3 regions of the Bradyrhizobium icense genome follow, and region 1 is predicted to be linked to each of the others. Evidence: riboswitches for the same ligand, from Rfam matches in the RefSeq annotation. Region 1 holds a riboswitch; each other region holds the start of a gene.
What was found. A riboswitch is a leader RNA that binds a small molecule or an ion and turns the genes downstream of it on or off. The one in region 1 is predicted to bind cobalamin.

Region 1 (7,054 bases):
CCACCGATGCCGATTGTGGACAGTAGGCGTCTTCCGTCGTGCCTTATCAATAAATCACGCGGTATAGGTCCCCGCGTTCGCGGGGACGACTTGTTGGGAGAGCATGGCCTCCCTACTCCCAGCTCAGCGCACCGCCGTTCTGATACTCGATCACCCGTGTCTCGAAGAAATTCTTCTCCTTCTTCAGGTCCATCGCTTCCGACATCCAGGGAAACGGATTCTCGGTCTCGTCGAACACCCGCTGCAGCCCAAGCTGCGCGCAGCGGCGGTTGGCGATGAAGTGCATGTAGCTCTCGCACAGCGCCGCATTCAGCCCGAGAAACCCGCGCGGCATGGTGTCTCGCCCGTAGGCCGCTTCCAGTTCGGCCGCCTCGCGCACCATGGCGCGGACTTCGTCCTGAAACGCCTTCGTCCACAGATGCGGATTCTCGATCTTGATCTGGTTGATGACGTCGATACCGAAATTCAGGTGAATGGACTCATCGCGCAGGATGTACTGGTACTGCTCGGCAATGCCGACCATCTTGTTGCGCCGGCCGAGCGAGAGGATCTGCGCGAAGCCCGTATAGAACCACATACCCTCGAAGATGACGTAGAAGGCGACGAGATCGCGCAGGAACGCCTGGTCGGCCTCCGGCGTCCCGGTCTTAAAATCGGGATCGTCGAGATGCTGCGTGTGCTTCAGCGCCCAGGCTGCCTTGTCAGTGATCGACGGTACCTCGCGGTACATGTTGAACAGCTCGCCCTCGTCGAGCCCCAGGCTCTCGACGATGTACTGAAAGGTATGGGTGTGCACGGCTTCCTCGAAGGACTGCCGCAGCAGATATTGCCGGCACTCCGGATTGGTCAGATGGCGGTAGATCGCCAGCACGATGTTGTTGGCGACCAGGCTTTCGGACGCCGCGAAGAAGCCGAGGTTGCGCTTGATGGCGCGGCGCTCGTCTTCCGTCAGCCCGTCACGCGATTTCCATAGCGCGATGTCGGCCTGCATCGACACTTCTGTCGGCATCCAGTGATTGTTGCAGCCGGCGAGATATTTCTCCCAGGCCCATTTGTATTTCAGCGGGAGCAATTGATTGACGTCGGCGCGGCAGTTGATCATCCGCTTGTCGTCGACGGACACGCGTCCGCCACGACGATCGATCGTGCCAAGGCCGGTCTGTTCGGCCACGGCAACGGGGTGCGTTACGAGAGGCGGCGTCTGACGCGCGGGCGCAGATGGTTCTGACCAGTCGAGCATTGTCGTTTCCTTTTGTTCTTGCTGCTTACTGGCAGGCTTCGCATTCGGGATTGTCGATCGAGCACGCCACCGCACCGGTTAAATCCGGCGCGGTGGCGGCCGGCGCGACGATGATCGGGGCTGGAGCCATCATCGTCACGGACGCGACGCTGTTGAGCTTGCCGTCGGTCCCCCGGAGCGTGGACTTTTCGACATGCGTCGCACTGCGCGAGCGCAGGTAATAGGTCGTCTTCAATCCGCGCGCCCACGCCAGCCGATACAGCGCGTCGAGCTTCTTGCCGCTAGGGTTGGCGATATAGAGGTTGAGTGATTGCGACTGGTCGATCCATTTCTGCCGCCGCGACGCCGCTTCGATCAACCAAGCGCTGTCGATCTCGAAGGCGGTCGCATAGAGCGCCTTGAGGTCATCGGGAATCCGATCGATGGCCCCGAGGCTGCCGTCGAAGTATTTGAGGTCGTTGACCATCACCTCGTCCCACAGCCCGCGCGCCTTGAGGTCACGAACGAGAAATTCGTTCACCACGGTGAAGTCGCCGGACATGTTGGATTTGACGTAGAGGTTCTGGTAGGCGGGCTCGATCGACTGCGCGACGCCGCAGATGTTGGAAATCGTCGCGGTCGGCGCGATCGCCATCACGTTCGAATTGCGCATGCCGATCGATCTAACGCGGTCGCGCAAGGTATCCCAGTCGAGCGTCATGCCGCGGTCCATCGCGAGACCGCCGCGCGCTTCCGCCAGCAGTTCGATCGAATCGATCGGCAAGATGCCGCGGCTCCACAGCGAGCCGTCAAACGACGGATAACGCCCGCGCTCGGCAGCCAGATCGACGGAAGCCGAGATGGCGTAGTAGGAAATCATCTCCATGCTGGTATCGGCGAACGTCACCGCCGCATCGGAAGCCATCGCGATCCGCATCGCCTGCAGCGCATCCTGGAATCCCATCAGCCCGAGACCGACCGGGCGGTGCCGCAGGTTCGAACGGCGCGCTTCGGGAATGGTGTAGAAATTGATGTCGATGACGTTGTCGAGCATGCGCATTGCCGTCGTCACACTGCGTTGCAGCCGCGTCTCGTCCAGCCGGCCTTGGCGCACATGGTGGAGCAGGTTGATCGAGCCGAGATTGCAGACGGCGGTTTCCTCGTCGGAGGTATTGAGCGTGATTTCCGTGCAGAGATTCGAGGAATGAATCACGCCGGCATGGCGCTGCGGCGAGCGCAGATTGCAGGGATCCTTGAACGTGATCCAGGGATGCCCGGTCTCGAACAGCATGGTCAGCATCCTGCGCCAGAGATCCGTGGCGCGGATCTGCTTGAACACGCGGATCTCACCCCGCGCCGCCTTTGCTTTGTAAGCCGCGTAACGCTCGGCGAACGCCTTGCCGTAAAGGTCATGCAGGTCGGGCGTCTCGTCCGGCGAGAACAGCGTCCATTCGCCATCGGCCTCGACGCGCTGCATGAACAGGTCCGGCACCCAGTTTGCGGTGTTCATGTCATGGGTGCGGCGGCGGTCGTCGCCGGTGTTCTTGCGCAGGTCCAAAAATTCCTCGATGTCGATGTGCCAGGTTTCGAGATAGGCGCAGACCGCGCCCTTGCGCTTGCCGCCCTGGTTGACGGCGATGGCGGTGTCGTTGGCGACTTTCAGAAACGGAACCACGCCCTGGCTTTCGCCATTGGTGCCCTTGATGTGGGCGCCGAGCCCGCGCACGCGGGTCCAGTCGTTGCCGAGGCCGCCGGAATATTTTGCCAGCAGCGCATTGTCCTTGACCGACTTGAAGATGCCGTCGAGATCGTCGGCGATGGTGGTGAGGAAGCAGGACGATAATTGCGGCCGCAGCGTGCCGGAATTGAACAGCGTCGGGGTCGAGGCCATGAAGTCGAACGACGACAGCAAATCGTAGAACTCGATCGCGCGTGTCTCACGGTCGATCTCGCGGACGGCGAGCCCCATCGCGACGCGCATGAAGAACGCCTGCGGCAGTTCGATGCGGTTGCCGTGCGCATGCAGGAAATAGCGATCGTACAGCGTCTGCAGCCCCAGGAACTGGAACGCCAGGTCGCGTTCCGGCTTCAGCGCCGCGGCAAGCTTGTTCAGGTCGAAGCGCGCCAGATCGGGATCGAGCAGTTCCGCCTTGACGCCGGCCTTGATGTAGGCCGGGAAATATTCGCCGTAGCGTGCGGCCATCTCGGCCTGCGACGCGCTGGTCGGCGTATCGTGCACGAAGGACAACACCTCGGTGCGCAGCTTGTCGAGCAAAAGCCGCGCGCTGACATAGGCGTAGTTCGGCTCCTGCTCCACCAGCGTCCGCGCGGCCATCACCGACGCCAGCGCCAGTTCGTCCTCGCTGATGCCGTCATAGAGATTGCGCTGCGTCTCGGCGAGCACCGCCATGGCGCCGACGCCCTCAAGGCCAGTGCAGGCTTCTTCGATGATCAGCGTCAGCCGCGCAATATCGAGCGGGACCTGCACGCCGCTGGCCAGCGTGACACGCAGCGAAGGCTCGCCCGACGGCTGGGTGGCCTTGGCCGCCCCCTGTCCTGCCCGCTGGCGCGTGCGTTCCTCGCGATAGAGCACATAGGCGCGCGCGACCTTGTGATGCTCGCTGCGCATCAACGCCAGTTCGACCTGGTCCTGCACGTCCTCGATATGAAAGGTGCGGCCCTCGCTCATCCGGCGCGACAGCGCGCCGACGACTTCGGCGGTCAGTAGCTCGACGATTTCATGCACGCGGCGGGAGGCGGCGGCGCCATGCCCCTCGACCGCGAGGAACGCCTTGGTCATCGCGACCGAAATCTTGCTCGCGTCGAATTTCGAAATCGTGCCGTTGCGGCGGATCACCTGCATTGGCGGCTGCGCTCCCGATGCGGCGAGCGATTCGGGGCGCAGTTGGATGAATGGAGCGGCGCTGGCTTCGCGATCGAGAGAGAGTGACATCAAGAGACCCCGTGATGGTGTTGGGGCCGGATGTCATGAGGACGCTACAGCTTTTAGCCCACGCGAAAACGCGGGGCATGAATCTGCAAGCGCCGCCGGGACACCCCGCCCGTGGACGTTTTCTTCGGTGTCGCGGCAGGTCTCCTGGCTTGCAGGTCGCCGTTGTCCCCGTGTCTTCCCAATGCGATGCCGCATCAGTGACGTAAGATTCGGGAGCAACTCACTGCTTACAGTTGCGGGGGCAGCGCCGGATTTTCGCGGCTTTCGCGCGATACACCGGCTTCCCTCTTAGCCACCATGTGTTGGGCCATGGCGGACCGTGACGGCTATATCTCGTGTTATTCGCATCCGGCTGTCAATGGGGCGAGCGGGCGATGTGCAAGAATTTCAACGACGGAACCCCGGGGCTGTGAACAACGATGACAACGCGCCGGTGATGTCGCCGAGTTGACGCGCCTGCCGCGTTGCCGATAAGTGGACCTGTCGTGGTTCTTCGGGAGACGTTCTTCCGAAGCTAAGAGGGAAGCCGGTGCGGCCGAAAAGCCAAAGCCGGAGCTGCCCCCGCAACTGTAAGCGGCGAGCCGCTGTCCAACAAAGTCACTGAGACCTCACGAGGTTTCGGGAAGGCCGGACAGCAGCATTGACCCGCGAGCCAGGAGACCTGCCTCGACAACATACACGTCCTCGGGCGGGGTGTCCCGGTGGTGCGGTTGCGATTCCGCGCGCGTTGCCGTAGCGGAATCCAGACGTGTCACTTCGGCCTTTGCCCCCAACTTTTGGGGTTAAGCCAATGTCTACTTCCACCATCTCCACTTCTTCACTTCCGGTTGCCTCCCTCGGCACGCCGCGCATCGGTCCGCGCCGCGAGCTGAAATTCGCGCTGGAGAGTTTCTGGTCGGGCGCGTCAGACGAGAAGGCGCTGATCGAGACCGGCGTCGGGCTTCGCGCCGCCAACTGGGCGCGCCAGAAAAAGTTCGGCGTCAACGTGATCCCGTCGAACGATTTCTCGTTCTACGACCAGATGCTCGACACGTCCGTGATGGTTGGTGCGATTCCGGAAATCTATCGCTGGAACGGCGGCCCGGTCCCGCTCGCGACATATTTTGCAATGGCCCGCGGCGCGCAAGGCAAGGCACATGAGGCGAGCTGCAGCCACGCCCATCACGGGCAGGACGCCGCGCACGGCGTGCCGGCGCTGGAAATGACAAAATGGTTCGACACCAATTACCACTTCATGGTGCCCGAACTGGCGAAGGATCAGCAGTTCACCCTCGCCTCGCGCAAGCCGATCGAGGAATACGAGGAAGCGAAAGCGCTGGGCTATCAGACCCGCCCCGTGCTGGTCGGCCCCGTCACGTTTCTCAAACTCGCCAAGAGCAAGGATGCCGGTTTCAATCCGCTGTCCCTGCTTGATCGCTTGCTGCCGGTCTACATCGAGGTGCTGCGCGAACTTGCCTACCGCGGCGCGGAATGGGTTCAGATCGACGAGCCGTGTCTCGTGCTCGACCTCGATATCGTCGCCCAGCAGGCGCTGCATTATGCCTATGCGGAGATCGCGAGCGCAGTGCCGCAGCTCAAGGTCATGCTGGCGACCTATTTTGGCGGGCTGGGCGCCAACCGCGATACCGCGCTGTCCCTTCCCGTTGCCGGCCTGCATCTCGACCTCGTGCGCGCGCCAGAACAGATCGACGAGCTTACCGGCTTTCCTGATGACCGCGTGCTGTCGCTCGGCCTCATCGATGGTCGTAACATCTGGCGCGCGGATTTGAGCCGGCTTCTCGACCGGCTCGAGCCCGTGATTGCCGAGCTTGGCAAGCATCGCGTGCAGATCGCCCCCTCCTGTTCGCTACTGCATGTCCCGATCGATCTGGCTCTGGAGACCGGGCTCGATCCCGAAATCAAGAGCTGGCTGGCGTTTTCGGTGCAGAAGCTCGAGGAGCTGACCGCCCTCGGAACGGCGCTTTCCGATGGCCGAGCAGCGGCCGAGGCCAGCCTGAAGGCATCGGATCAGGCGGCGACCTCCCGCAAGACTTCGCCGCGCATTCACGACGCGAAGGTGGCGGCACGCGTTGCCGGCATCGATGAGCCGATGCGCTTCCGCGCCAGCATCTTCGCTGAACGCGCCACCGTTCAGCGCGAGCGCTTCAACCTGCCGGCGTTCCCGACCACGACCATCGGCTCGTTCCCGCAAACCACTGATGTCAGGAACGCCCGATCCGCTCACGCCAGGGGCGCCCTGACGGACGAAGCCTATAAGCTCTATCTGCAGAATCAGACGGCCCGCACGGTGCGCTGGCAGGAAAATATCGGACTGGACGTGCTCGTGCATGGCGAGTTCGAGCGCAATGACATGGTGCAGTATTTCGGCGAACAGCTCGCAGGCTTCGCTTTCACCGCGCACGGCTGGGTGCAGTCCTACGGATCGCGCTACGTTCGCCCTCCGGTCTTGTTCGGCGACGTGTCGCGGCCGAAGCCGATGACGGTCGAGTGGTGGCAGTACGCCCAGTCGCTGACGAAAAAGCCGATGAAGGCGATGCTCACGGGCCCCGTCACCATCCTGAACTGGTCGTTCGTCCGCGACGACATTCCGCGCAGCGAGGCCTGCCGGCAGATCGCGCTTGCGATCCGCGACGAGGTCGCTGATCTCGAAGCGGCCGGCGCCGGCATGATCCAGATCGACGAGGCGGCGCTGCGGGAAGGCCTGCCGCTGCGCAAATCCGAATGGAAGGTTTATCTCGATTGGGCCGTCGACGCCTTCCGCCTCTGTTCGTCCGGCGTGCGCGACGAGACGCAGATCCACACTCACATGTGCTACTCGGAGTTCAACGACATCATCGGCGCGATCGGCGCAATGGACGCCGACGTGATCTCGATCGAGACCT
Region 2 (7,054 bases), 3.4 Mb from region 1:
CTCGCAGCCCGATACACCTTTGGCTATCGTGCGCGACGCGACTGGCGCGGTCGTTGCGGAGACGGGCTCGCGGCGAGGCTACGCCACCGGCACGTTCTTCCACCTCATTGCGGAGAACATGTGAGCGGCTTTGTTTCCTTTGTCTCGGCCGGCCCAGGCGATCCCGAGCTCCTGACGCTCAAGGCGGCTGCGCGTCTGCGCGCCGCTGATGTCGTGCTGTATGACGACCTTGCCTCGGGCGCGATCCTCGATTACGCCCGAGCCGGGGCCAATCTGGTAGCGGTTGGCAAGCGTGTGGGCCGGCCCTCAGCCAAACAGGAGCACGTCAACCGGCTGCTCATCGACTACGCTGCCGCAGGCGCCCGCGTTGTTCGTTTGAAATCGGGAGACGCCGGCATCTTCGGCCGGCTTGAAGAAGAGATCGAGGCGCTGCAAACTGCGGGCATCGACTACGAGATCATACCAGGCGTCACCTCGGCCTGCGTTGCGGCAGCGCGCGCCGGCATTCCACTCACCCGCCGGCACACCTCGCGCCGCGTCCAGTTCGTGACCGGCGCAGATGTCACCGGGCGTTTGCCCGCGGATCTTAATTGGGCGGCACTGGCCGATCCGGAATCGACGACCGTGGTCTATATGGGCAAGCGCACATTCCCGGCGCTCGCGGCAAAGCTGATCGAGCACGGCATGGCTCCCGACACGCCGGCGCTATTTGCGGAGTCTCTGGGCCGCGCTGAGGAGCGGATTGTCCGCACCACGATTGCAAAGCTTGCAGAGCAGCTCGCGCAAGCCAGCGCCGCAACGACGGCGGCGGTCATTCTTTTCGGCGCGTTGGCGGGAGAGACTCTGTGATGATGCCGTCGCCCGATCTTGCGTGCCCCTTGACGTCTCCTCGTCGGAAGGAGCACACAGAGCAGGCATGGTGCTCGAAGCGGCGCAAAGCGCCGGAGCATAATCGGGAACGGGGAAGGGCGGACCTGAATGCGGCGCCCAAAGCCGCGGCCGCCCCCGCGCCTGTAAGCGGTGATGGGCTCCGAACCGCCACTGGGCCGTCAAGCTTGGGAAGGCCGGGATCCGTTTCGAACCGCGAGCCAGGAGACCGGCCCTGTAGTTTTTTATCACCAGCGCCGTCGGGTGTGACGGCAGAAGGGACGTAAGTCATGCATATTGAACCAGGTATCGTTACGGGCGCCAAGCTCGTGCTGAGTTACGCGACCGGTGCCGTTGCCGCCGGCTGCGCTCTCAAGCTCACGGTCGAAACCGTGCGCGAGCAGGGGATTGTTTCATTCGCGGTGCGCACCGTCGCAACAACGGCTCTGGTCTTCTCGTTCTTCGAACTCCTGCCGCATTTCCGGATCGGGGTCTCGGAGGTGCATTTCATTCTCGGCTCGACGCTGTTTCTCCTGTTCGGTGCAGCGCCAGCCGCGTTCGGGCTGGCGCTTGGTCTTCTGCTGCAGGGGCTGTTCTTCGTACCGACCGACCTGCCGCAATATGGTATGAACGTGACCACGCTGCTGGTGCCTTTGTTTGCGATCCAGGCGCTGGCCGGGTGGATCATTCCTCGCAACACCGCCTATGTTGACCTGCAGTATCGCCAGGCGCTTGCGCTTTCGACCGCCTATCAATCCGGCATCGTGGCGTGGGTCGCCTTCTGGGCGCTGTATGGTGCGGGCTTTGCGGCCGAGAACCTCGCCTCCATCGCGTCTTTCGCCGCTTCCTACGCGCTCGTCGTAGTATTTGAGTCGCTGGCCGATCTGGCCGTGCTGGCACTGGCGAAATCACTGCGAGGTGTGACGGCCGATGGTCTTGTTACCTATCGCCTTCACAACGCAGCCTGAAGATGGCGTAAGGGCGGTCGCAAGCGCGGCCGCCCCCACTCATAACGTGATGCTGACACTCTCCCTGATAGGCATTGGCTGCGGCGATCCCGAGCAGCTCACGCTTGCTGCGATCCGCGCGATCAATGCGGCTGACCTGGTGCTGATTCCGCGCAAAGGTGCCGCGAAGTCCGATCTCGCCGACCTGCGCCGGCTCATTTGTGCGCAAGCCTTGACGAACAGCCACACGCGCGTTGCTGAGTTCGACCTGCCCGTTCGCGACACCGCGCAGGAGCACTACCGCAAGGGAGTGGAGGAATGGCACGACGCCGTCGCCCTGACCTGGTCCCGGGCAATTGCGGCGCATATCGGTCATGACGGGCGCGTTGCCCTGCTGATCTGGGGCGATCCTTCGCTATACGACTCGAGCCTGCGGATCGCACGAAGGCTTGATCCGTTGCCAACGATCGAGGTCGTGCCAGGCGTCACGTCGATCCAGGCACTTTGCGCCGTGCATTCACTGCCGCTGAACGACATCGGGGAGCTCTTTCTCGTCACCACCGGACGGCGGCTGCGCGAGGTCGGTTGGCCCTCCGGCACCGACACCGTGGTCGTCATGCTCGATGGCGGTGCCGCGTTCCAGTCGCTCGACCCGAACGGACTACATATCTGGTGGGGCGCCTATCTCGGGATGCCCGAGCAGATCACCATGTCAGGTGCGCTTGCAGAAGTGGGGCCAGGCATCGTCGCCGCACGACAGGAAGCACGCGCCAGGAACGGCTGGATCATGGATAGCTACATCCTCAAGCGCGTGTAGTAGCACTTGTGCGAAGGCCGCTGCACCTTGAACAATCACCAAGGCAGGACGACATGCTACCCGAGTGGGTCTACCAGGAGTGCCCGGGCGTTTCGACCGTCCATCGCGATGTTGCCCTGGCCCGTCAGGCCGAGCTCACCAAGCCGACCGGTGCGCTGGGTCGCCTCGAGCACCTCGCGATCGAGCTGGCCGGTCTGCAACAAACCGACCGGCCTCGAGCCGAGCGCGTGCCGATCATCGTCTTTGCAGGGGATCACGGCATCGCCGCCCAGGGAGTATCGGCCTATCCTCAGGAAGTTACGAGCGCGATGATGTCGAATTTCGCGTCAGGCGGTGCAGCAATTTCGGTTCTCGCGCGCGAACTGAGCTTAAGTCTGGAGATCGTCGACGCCGGGACGCTCGCCGAGCAGCCCATCCCGGGAGTCGCGACAGACAAGCCGCGCCGGGGCAGCCGGGATTTCAGCAGGGAAGCGGCGCTCGAGTTGGGGGAGGTCGCCTTCGCCTTCGACTGCGGCAAGCGCGCCGTCGCGCGCGCGGCCTCAGCAGAGCCAGATCTTCTAATCCTTGGTGACATGGGGATTGGCAACACCACGACTTCTGCGGCAGTCGCCGCCGCCCTACTTGGCGTGGGCGCCGAGCAGGTGGCCGGCAATGGCACCGGGATCGATGCAGACGGCCGAGCGCGCAAGGCGCGCCTGATTGATGCAGCGTTAGCTCGTCATGACCTTACAAGACCAGGAACTTCTGCCGAGCGGATCCTGTGCGCGGTAGGCGGTCTCGAAACTGCCGCGATTACGGGCGCGATCATCGCCGCCGCACAGCGTCGCCTCCCGACCCTGATCGACGGTTTCATCGTGTCCGTCGCGGCATTGACGGCGGTGCATCTTAATCCGTCGTGTCGGCCCTTTCTCTTATCCTCACATCAATCGGCCGAGCAGGGGCACCGCCTGGTTCTTGAGGCGCTGAATGTGCAGCCGTTGTTCAATCTGGACCTCAGGTTAGGGGAGGGGTCGGGCGCCGCGCTTGCATTGCCGATCCTGCGGCTTGCATGCGCTCTGCACAACGGCATGGCGACCTTCACGCAAGCCAGCGTTCCGAATCGCTCATAACGCGACATTCTGATTGACCGACACAATCCGCCAATCATTCCGTAGCCGATCAATTCGGGTGATCGACAGAGGATCGATTACGAAGCGCAACGCTGCTTGCGGTGCGATGTCGAGGGCTATGCAGAGCGCGGCGCGAATAGTGCCGGAATGCACGACGAGCGTTGCTGGACCAGCAGCTATTTTACGAAGTCCATCCCGAACCCTCGCAATTTGATCTTCGAAGCTCTCGCCGCCGGGTGGGCTTGAACGAGCGGGATCCTTCCAGAACTCGGCGTACCCTTCTTCTCCGAGAGCGGCGAGATCGTCGTGACGTCGGCCGGTCCAATCCCCGAATTCCTGCTCCCGAAACTCAGGCACCAGGATTGGATCAAGCTGGAATGCGCGCGCAGTATCGAGAGTTCGTTGAGACGGACTCGCATAGCTTGCGGCGTCCTGCGGCAAGCGCCTTCGCACGGCCTCCAAATGCGCCCGATCGCTGAGATCGGCCGGAGCGCCCGAAGGGGAGATCGTTCCTTCGATAGAATCGACGACCGCATGCCGGACCAACCAAAGAATGGCTTCCCCTTCCATCCCCATATCTCCGAGATGCTTATCAATGCGAGAAACATCTTGAACATTCGCCCGCGGAGGCTCTACCGCGACCAAGGACTGATATCACAGCCGGAGCAAAATGCGTATCTCAACACCTCCCGGCGCCGCCGCCGTGCATGGAAGGTGCGTTGTTGCCTCGCGTCAGGCCAGTTTCTCATGACCGCGCTCGTGCCTTCTCTCGTTAACGCGACGGCGAGGGACGCCGGCGCTGAAGTGCAACTCGTTGCGAGCGTGGCGATCGTCTACTCGACCATGCCGACGCCGCTGGTGCCCGATCCCGACGCCATGTTCAGGAGAACGCGGAAGCTACGCTGTCCGCGGAGGAGGACAGCTCATGATCGCATCCTGAGAGTAGTTCTAAGCTTCGGATGCTCGCTTGCCATCGGCCTCTGTTCTGGAATCGACATCGGCCGCCCGCGGATGGGATGCTTTGCAGGCTTAACGGCTCGACCGCCGGCGACCTATTACGATACCACTGGCTGGTATGATCGGGCCAACAGCGAGAATAACCATAAGCTGGTGCGATGTGTAGCAGCGTCGCTTCTCCCAGGCTGACTTCCCGCTCGGCCACGAAATGGGGCAACTGAGCTCGTCGAGAGACGACCATCGCCATTCGATGCTCCGTGTTGTCGTGTTCGGCGTGTCCGGTTGAAGACGCATATGTCCGGAAACCGACGCTGAGGCGCAAGTATTCTGTCGCCGCGGCGCGAAGCACATGGTTTTCACTCTTCAAGCAAGGCTCGCACAACGTGCTTGGTGGCACGTCGATTGCTGGGACACGGTAAAGGATCCGCGCGATCATGCCGCTCTCCCAGTCATTGGCGCAGGAGGTAAATGAAACTTACTCGATTGATCCAAATCAGCGCTAGAGACGCCGCACTGAGTGCCGTCAGGTTTCGCAACGCACGAAAATATTCGCGGTGGCCGCGACACCTGCCTGTCCTCGACAATCTGCAGTCATCCCGTGCGTCTCGCCGGGCGCATCGCGACGTGCGATCTGATCTGGGCCGAGTAGTGGGAGGCGAATGCAACTCGGGCGCAGTATCGCTGCTATTTTTCTCCGACAATGTGCTTGAGCGGGTCGCGTACAACGATAGCATGATAACAGACAAGCGAACCGATCTGCTCGAAAAACACGACTACTTGCCGGCCGCAAGATACGGGTCAAGTGCAGAAATGCAGGCTGTCTTTCGATGAAATCGGGGCGCGCTCGCCTATGGTCGCTAGTTTATCCTTTTCCACTCCGGAGCCGCCGCCCTATCGGGCGAAGCAGATATTTTCTCATCTGACCGATAGCATTGATCGCGGGCAGCGAAAACGCCCGCTTGGGCTTGTCAGCAATTTTGTCGTAGATCAGCTTCCGCACTCCATTGCCGAGATCAAAGGCAGTAAACGCCAGATGAAGGGGTCAAGGCTCTTGGACGCAGCATCAACGCGATGATTGCATCGACTGACTATGAGGTACAGCTGCTGAATCTGCCGCAGCCCGACTTCTCGATCGCTAAGACAGACATCCACTATCTCGTCAACTGTGCTTATCAGATGTCAGCGTTTGCCGGTCTTCATCCCGTGGAAGCGGAGTTGACGGTGGGAGAGGAGCTGAGCCGTCTTGCTCGCTTAAGTTGTCATCGGCAGCCTAGCATTGAGGTCCTCTCGTATGAAGATATGATTCTTGCGAACCCGGTGCAGAGCGATCCACGCGTATATTGCCTCGGCGCGGCTGGGGTCGAAGAGCGAGATTTTTGCTTGGGTCACCAACTCATCGAGAGCGAGCTACAGCTAGCAATCGACGCTCTACTTGAATTGCGTGACGCGGCTGGCGCGGACGCTCGTGAATGTCTTGCGGTATGCTTGGAGCACCTTGAGTCAGCAAATTATGTTCTGACGCGCTTTTATGAACATATGTCGCCTGACCTATTTGGCCAATTTCGTGTGTTTTACGGAAAAAAACCTTACAAGAACAGGCTTGGCCCGAGCGGTCGGTTCTCTGCCCGCATCGTGGCGGTCTCGGTGCTACTGGTCGGTGAAGAACTCTTCCAACAGAAGCCGCAATTTTATAGGGATGTATATCGGCTGTCCGAATACTATCCGCAGGGATTCATACACGAGGTGTTCCGCTGGTTGTCGCCGGACAATAGAAGCGCGGAGCTCACGCCAACTTGGCTAGAAGGGAAAGCGGACTTTCCCAGGTCTGCAACCATTTCGCCCGTCATGGAACGCCATGGCAATGGAATCGGAAAGCTGCGCGCGTCTTGTGTTTATGCGCTGGATCAGTTTACCCGGATGCACCGTATTACTGCTTTAAAACATACGGTTGAACCGGGTCGTCCAATTATCGGAGTTGAGGCGTCGGAAAGTATTGAGGTTGTTCTTTCACAGCGGCTATTAACGGCGGCGCGTCCGTAAGCTGACGGTATGCGCCAGACGTGCGGCGTCCGACACCGGTCGAAGGGTGATGTTCGATGTCTCCATGACGAGGTGATCTTTCGTAGGTTTGAGTCTGGGGATACTGATGATGTATGGCATATGCATAGAAGCGCATCGGAGAATGTTGGTGTGCGTGGCCCGGAAGGAACGTGGGAGGATGATTTACGCAACATTGGCGAAGTATACATCGGAGAAGTATACATCGCGTCAGGCGGAGACTTCGTGGTTGCGCATATTGGTTCCCGACTCTTTGCCATGGAGGATTGAAACCTGTTGACGGCGATGTCGCAGCGCTG
Region 3 (7,054 bases), 3.4 Mb from region 1:
GCCCGCGCGATGCGTGCCATGCCGGGCGTGAAGCGGATGCAGGATTCGAGACTTACCATGCCGGCGGCATGGATCATCCGCACGACCACCGGCTCCTCGTCGGCCGAAAAGCGCTCAAGGTTCGTCTCGGCGCGGATGGTGGCGAAGGATTGACGGTAGATCGCCGCACCATCGGTTTCATAGACATGCGGCATCAGTGCGTCCCGTTAGAACGGAAGGATCTGCGATCATCCGGCCGGCACTCAGTCCACGCAAGGCTGGCGCATCCCGCGTCGAGCCGCCGCGGACGAGGTCAAATCCCTCACGGGCCGCAACGAGGGTGAGGGCGGCACGCCCCGAATGGGCACAGCCCTTGGCGCAGCCGGAGACATGAAGCCGCTCGTCCGCGGCAATATGCTGGGCCAGCGTCGCCGCGAGTGCGCGTGTGTCGGCATACGCCTCGCGGCAGGCGGGCGCGCCAGGGCAGGCAACGACGCGCAGGATCGGATCGTCCGCTTGCGTGACGAGGCCCTCGCAGTGAGCCATTTCGCGCAGCTCTTCCGCCAGGATCATGCGCCACGGCGTCATCCGTAATCCTGGCGAGCATCCAGCCAGATAGCTGAGCGTCGCACGAGTTACCTGCCCGAATGCCGCGCCGACCATCGCGCCTTGCGGATAGAGCCCCAGGCGCGGCTCGGCGATCGTTCGAACCGGCTCGGCGCGGCCACGAAGCGCGTCCGGCAGCTTTGCGCCAGCCCCGATATGCGCTGCCATCCGCCCTCGCCCATCCCTCGCTCCGCCGAAATCGACGAACCACTCGGCAAGCGCGAGCGCAACCTTGACGGCTTCGCTCCGTGCTACGGGACGACCATGCTCCGCGCCGTCGGCACGCACGATCAGCTCTCCCGCGATGCTGCGCTCAATGCGGATATCGGCAGATGCGCCGGCCAGCGCGCGCTCTGTCCCGCAATCGACGGCGAAGCCGAATTTGGTCGGCAGGCCGGGCGGTCCCATCACAAGCCTCTGTTCAAGTTCTGCAGCGAGAAAACAGGTATCGTCACTTGCGCTCCAGAAGGGCGTGACAAGGATGTTGCGCCGCGCTTCCGACTCCGGATCGGGATCGAGCAAGTGCAGCCGCGAGAGTTCCTCGATCAAAGGCCGATGACCTTGATCACTGACACCCCTGATTTGCAGGTTGGCCCGGCTGGTCAGATCGATGAGGCCGTTGCCGTAGCGCTCGGCCAGCGCCGCAATTCCCGCTGCCTGCTTGGCATCGAGCCGGCCACCGTGCGGCCGGACGCGAACCACGAGCCCATCTCCCGATCGCATCGGCCGCAAAGCGCCGGGACACCACCCCTTGATCGCAACGGCGCTCATGAGGCCTCCCGCAGCGCAGCCGCGATCGAATTGCGTTGCGTCCTCCAGAGCGAAGCTTCATGCAAACGAGTGAAGCAAGCCTCGATCGTCGCGAGCGCCGCCGGATTTTTGCGCGCCAAGAAGCTCCGCACCTCGTCATTGCCAAGTGTCGCTTCGTAATAAAGATCGAAGAGATGCGGAGGCACGGCCCGGGCGAGAAGGGCGAAAGAGGCCATGTGGTCGAGCGTCGCTGCTATCTCGGCCGCGCCCCGGAAGCCGTGGCGCATCATGCCCGCGATCCATGTCGGATTGGCAGCGCGAGCACGCACCACGCGCGACAGCTCTTCTGTCAACGAGCGTGCCTGCGGACGATCCGGGCGCGTGGCATCGAGATGATAGAGTGATGGGGCGGCCATGCCGAGGCGCGCCGCCGCGGCCGCAATGCCCGCCTCGTGCACGGCATAGTCTGCAGCTAATAGCAGGTCGGTTTCCGGCAGGTCCTGCGCATGGACGAAGGCATCGGCGGCGACGAGCCTTGCCTCGATACCTGTCCGATCAGGCCGCATCGTGCCGTCCGATGCGAATGCCCAGGACGAGGCCGAAAGCCAGGCCTCACCGGCCGCCTCGCGCGCCTCCTCCGTCAGAACATTCGGCAGCGATGGCATGCCGACACCATAATGCCCGGGCCGTGGCCCGAACACGTGCGCCGCGCGATGGCGATAGGGATTTTCTTCGCCCTCCTCGTCGCGTTCAGAAAGCGCTTCGGTCGCCGCCTCGAACAATTGCGCAAGGGATGAGAAGACGTCGCGAAACAGCCCCGACACGCGAAGCGTCACTTCGATGCGCGGTCGACCAAGAGCGGCCAGTGCGATGATCTCATAACCCAACACCCGACCCGACCCGTGGTCCCAGCGCGGCGCGATGCCTGCCAGGTGCAGGGCCATCGCGAAATCCTCGCCAGCGGTGCGCATGGTCGATGATCCCCAGAGATCAACCAGCAGCCCCTTGGGCCAGTCGCCGTGATCCTGCAGGTGACGGCGCAGCAATTCCTCGGCGAGCTTGATCCCCTGCACGTGCGCGGACGGTGTCGGCACTGCGCGGGGATCGACGGCGAACAGATTGCGTCCGGTCGGCAGCACATCGCGCCGCCCACGATATGGCGAGCCGGCGGGCCCCGGAGCAACGCGCCTACCAGAGAGAGCGTCAAGCAGCGCGCCCTTCTCCGCCTCGCCGCAAGCCCCGCGGCCGAACACATGCAGGCCATCGCCGAACTGGCTTTCCTTGAGGTCGCAGACGAAGCGATCGATCCGGGGAATTGCCTCGGCCGGCGCAGCCAAGGCGCCAAGGCCGAGATCCTCTTCCAGTCCCGCGGCACGCGCTTCATCGCGGACCAACGCGATCAGGCGCTGGCGGCGCGCGGGATCGAGACCGTCGGCGGTCGAGTATTCATCGAGCAGTTGCTCGAGCCGGCGCAGGCCTTCCGGCAAAGCCGCCCGCGCCAGAGGTGGCGGCAAATGCCCGATCGTGACCGCGCCGATGCGCCGCTTGGCCTGCGCCGCCTCGCCGGGATCGTTGACGATGAAAGGATAGATCACCGGCGCGCTGCCAATCAGCGCTTCCGGCCAGCAGGCAGCGGACAGCGCCACGGACTTGCCGGGCAGCCATTCCAGCGTTCCGTGGGTGCCCATATGGAGGACCGCGTCGACCTCTTGCTGCCTCAGCCAGAGATAGAACGCGACATAGGCGTGGCGAGGCGTGCGCGAGAGATCGTGATACTCCGCGTCACGATTGGTAACATCACTGCGTTCAGGCTGAACGGCGATGATCGCCTTGCCACGCTGGATCGCTGCGAAATGAAATTCGCCACCACGACAGGCGGGATCGTTCTCCGGCGCGCCCCACGCGCGCGCAAGGTCATCCTGTAACGGGCGCGAAAGCCTCGCCAGCTCCGTGCGGTAATCCGCAACGCTAAAGATCAATTCCTCCCGCAGGAGAGTTTCACCGAGCGCTCCTGCCGCTTTCACGTCGTAACCCGCAGCGTGGAGATCGGACAGCATCGTTTCGACCGAAGCGAGTGCGTCGAGCCCGACCGCATGCGCGAGCTGGTGCGGACGGCCCGGATAGTTCGAGAGCACAATCGCCAGCCGCTTCACGCCTGCCGGCTTGTCCGCGAGCCTGTGCCAGGCCACCACCCGATCCACGACAGCACCGACACGTTCGTCGTCAGGCCTGTGCGCCAACTGCGCAAATTGCAGATCGGGATCGCGCTCACCCGCCGACTTGAAGCTGACCACGCCCGCAAACAGCCGGCCGTCAATCTCCGGCAACGCTACATGCATCGCCAGATCGCCCGGCGAGAGACCGCGAAGCGACTCCGCCCAATCCTCGCGCCGGGCCGTCGACAACGCAACCTGGAACACCGGGCCGGAGGCGGCATCGAAAGCCGTCGTGCCGTCGTCGGCGGCCGCAGAGAAGGCGGTTGCATTGACGATCACTGCAGGCGGGCATTGCTCGAACTGCCCCTTCAGCCAATCCGCTACACCCGCGGCCTTTAGCGATGTGACGAATATGCCATAGGCATCAAAACCCGCTTGTCGCAGTGCTGTGATCAGCGCGTCGACCGGGAGGGTATCTGCCGCGGTGAGATAGGAGCGATAGAAGGTGACGAGCGCGCGCGGCCGCTGGTCGCAATTTGGCAGCACCGCGATTGCGCCACGACCTGGATCATAAAAACCGATCTCGGACATTTCGATCTCGCCGACGACAGGCCCCGCATAAAGGCCCGAGGCCAATGCGAGCTGGGCGATTGCAGCCTGCGCCGCCATTGCTCCGCCCTTGTCGCACAACGCCTTCAGCCGTCCGAGCGTCGAGGCGGGTAATGTCGAGAGCGCATCCAGGTACGGATCGTCGCGACCGTCAGCCGGGAGCACCGCAACCGCGATGTCGCGATCCTTGGTCAATTGATGCAGGGCAGCCAGCCCATATGACCAGTAGGACTCGCCACCGATCAGGCGCACCAAGATGCCGCGGGCATGCGACAGCGTCCGCTCGATATAGGTGTCGACCGATAGGGGATGACGCAGTTCCGCAAGATTCGCGAGCCTCAGCGACGGCAGGCAAGCACGCCCACGCCGCCAGCCGGACGCGAACGCGGCGAGATCGCTGTCTGAGAACGAGAGCACGACAAGGTCGGCCGGGTCCTGACCGAGATCCTTAGGGATCGCGGTCTCCTCAAGACCGCGGCTCTCGCGAAACACGACGTGCATCAGACACCAAGTCCCGCCCTGATAGCGGCCTCATCAATATCGTCGTGTTCACCGATCAGAACCAATTTCGACTGCCTTGGCCGCGTGCCCCAGGGCATATCGAATTGATGCCGCACCCGCTCCCCGACCGATTGCAGGAGCAATCGCATCGGCTTGCCCGCGACCGCGATATATCCCTTGGCGCGCAGCACATTCTGCTCGCGCGCAAGCCGCTGGATCGATCCGACCAGCGCATCGATATCAGCAAGTTCCGGGAGCTCAACTATAACCGAGGCGAAGTCGTCGTGCTCGTGCTCTTCTTCGCCGTCATGATGAGAGGGGCGCGCAGCGAGATCGTCTTCTGCCGCCGCTTCGAGACCAAGGATGATACGCGCATCGACAGCGCCGTCGACGACCGGCAACATCGGCACGCGACGCGGCATTTCGGCGACGATCGCCGCCTTGGCCGCTTCAAGTCCTTCAACGCCGGCAAGGTCCGCCTTGGTGAGCAGCACGATATCCGCGCACGCGATCTGATCCTCGAACACTTCCGACAGCGGCGTCTCGTGATCGAGGTTTTCATCGGCCGCACGCTGCGCTTCCACCGCGACTGGGTCTGGCGCAAAGCGGCCGGCCGCCACAGCCTCGGCATCCGCAAGCGCAATCACGCCGTCGACCGTGATCCGCGAGCGGATCTCCGGCCAATCGAACGCCTTGAGCAGCGGCTTTGGCAAGGCCAATCCCGATGTCTCGATCAGGATATGGTCGGGCTTCACGCGCCGCGAGAGCAGCTGCTCCATGGCGGGAATGAAGTCGTTAGAGACCGTGCAGCAGATGCAGCCATTGGCGAGCTCGACGATATTCTCGGCCGGACAATTGACATCCGCGCAGGACTTCAGGATCTCTCCATCCACGCCTTCGCTGCCGAACTCGTTGACGAGCACCGCAAGCTTCTTGCCGTTGGCGTTGGCGATCAGGTGCTGGATCAGCGTCGTCTTGCCCGAACCGAGAAAGCCGGTGACGACCGTGACCGGAACCTTGGCGAGCGTGTTCATTCTGCGGCCTCCGGCAGGATGGTGATGGGTGGAATGCGGGCAAGCGATTGTTTGCGGAAGATCTCCGGCCGGCTGCGCCACGGCACGATGCCGTCGGGCGCCGCCGCATAGGCCGCAGCACCGGCGATCACGTCCGGCGCATTTGCGTCGGACAGGCGGCCGTAGACGTAAGACCACCGTCCAGGCGCGCTGAGCGCGACCGAGCAACCGTGGCTACAAGCGGACAGGCATTCGACCGGAACGACGTGGACGTTTTCCGGCACGCCGGCCTCGAAGATGGCGCTGTGCAGACGCGCGCCTGGCGTGATTTCGCCTTCGCTTAGGGGTTGGCCGGCACGGCAGGTGATACAGACATGAAGCGTGACGGTCATCGCCCTCCTCGACGTGTTGGCGGAGGCGATGAGGCGCACGAACCGAAGACACAACGGTTCGTTGCCGTCGCGGAGCACCCCGTCCGCCGGTCTCAAGTCTCTGCGCTGGCAGGTCTCCCGGCTTGCGGAGCAGGTTTTCCCTTCGATCTCCGCCTTCCCAACCCCTGACGGGTCAGTGGCTTCTAGAGATCTCTCCGGTCACGGTCGCGGGGGCGGCTGCGTTTCAGGTTCAAGCTTTGCGGCTAGAGCCCTATCGCATTCCCTCTTCGCCTGTCGTAGGACAGGAACCAACGCCACCCCACCATTTGCCCAAGCGTGCAACTTGTCAAGCCAAAGGAGCGTGCTGATGACTTCCGAACCTGATGCCGCTGAGGACGAAACCGTGACCTCCGAAGCCTCGCTGGACGCCCGCCATGCGGCCAAAATGGCGAAGAAAAAAGCAGCGCGCGACCGGATGATGGCCGTCAAGAGCGGCGAGAAGGGACTCATCATCGTGCATACCGGCGCGGGCAAGGGGAAATCCTCCTCGGCTTTCGGCATGATCATGCGGTGCGTCGCGCATGGCTTTCCCTGCGCCGTCGTGCAATTCATCAAAGGTGCGTGGGACACCGGCGAGCGTCGCCTGCTGACCGGACATTTTGGTGAATTGTGTCAATTCCATGCGATGGGTGAAGGGTTCACCTGGGAAACACAGGACCGCGCCCGGGATATCGCCGCGGCGCGCGCCGCATGGCAAAAGGCCAAGCAGCTGATCGCCGATGAAGCCTTGCGCATGGTCGTGCTCGACGAGATCAACATTGCTCTTCGCTACGACTATCTGGAGATCGCAGAAGTCGTCGAGTTCCTGAACAATTCAAAGCCGCCGATGACGCATGTCGTCCTCACGGGGCGCAATGCCAGGCAGGAATTGATCGATGCCGCCGACCTCGTCACGGAGATGACGCTCGTGAAGCATCCTTTCCGATCCGGCATCAAGGCGCAGCCCGGCGTTGAGTACTGACGAATCAACCGCGGAATCCGATTCGATGGCGCGCGCATTGATGATCCA

Region 2: linked by a shared signal. The riboswitch ahead of LMTR13_RS27080 (energy-coupling factor ABC transporter permease) and the one ahead of LMTR13_RS04150 (ribonucleoside-diphosphate reductase subunit alpha) in region 1 are both predicted to bind cobalamin.
Region 3: linked by a shared signal. The riboswitch ahead of LMTR13_RS27145 (DUF1636 family protein) and the one ahead of LMTR13_RS04150 (ribonucleoside-diphosphate reductase subunit alpha) in region 1 are both predicted to bind cobalamin.

The regions. Positions count from the first base shown of each region.
Region 1 is NZ_CP016428.1:870,651-877,704, reverse strand. Features, by position in the region: gene LMTR13_RS04155 (ribonucleotide-diphosphate reductase subunit beta) at 113-1,240, opposite strand; gene LMTR13_RS04150 (ribonucleoside-diphosphate reductase subunit alpha) at 1,266-4,172, opposite strand; cobalamin riboswitch at 4,290-4,509, opposite strand; cobalamin riboswitch at 4,642-4,855, shown strand; gene metE (5-methyltetrahydropteroyltriglutamate--homocysteine S-methyltransferase) at 4,963-7,054, shown strand, end outside.
Region 2 is NZ_CP016428.1:5,791,984-5,799,037, reverse strand. Features, by position in the region: gene LMTR13_RS27090 (cobyrinate a,c-diamide synthase) at 1-124, shown strand, start outside; gene cobA (uroporphyrinogen-III C-methyltransferase) at 121-849, shown strand; cobalamin riboswitch at 901-1,119, shown strand; gene LMTR13_RS27080 (energy-coupling factor ABC transporter permease) at 1,158-1,835, shown strand; gene cobF (precorrin-6A synthase (deacetylating)) at 1,885-2,631, shown strand; gene cobT (nicotinate-nucleotide--dimethylbenzimidazole phosphoribosyltransferase) at 2,685-3,740, shown strand; gene LMTR13_RS27065 (histidine phosphatase family protein) at 3,735-4,310, opposite strand; gene LMTR13_RS27060 (hypothetical protein) at 5,769-6,737, shown strand.
Region 3 is NZ_CP016428.1:5,805,177-5,812,230, forward strand. Features, by position in the region: gene LMTR13_RS27125 (precorrin-8X methylmutase) at 1-194, opposite strand, end outside; gene cobG (precorrin-3B synthase) at 178-1,356, opposite strand; gene cobN (cobaltochelatase subunit CobN) at 1,353-4,601, opposite strand; gene cobW (cobalamin biosynthesis protein CobW) at 4,601-5,635, opposite strand; gene LMTR13_RS27145 (DUF1636 family protein) at 5,632-6,006, opposite strand; cobalamin riboswitch at 6,097-6,313, opposite strand; gene cobO (cob(I)yrinic acid a,c-diamide adenosyltransferase) at 6,353-7,006, shown strand; gene LMTR13_RS27155 (cobyric acid synthase) at 7,032-7,054, shown strand, end outside.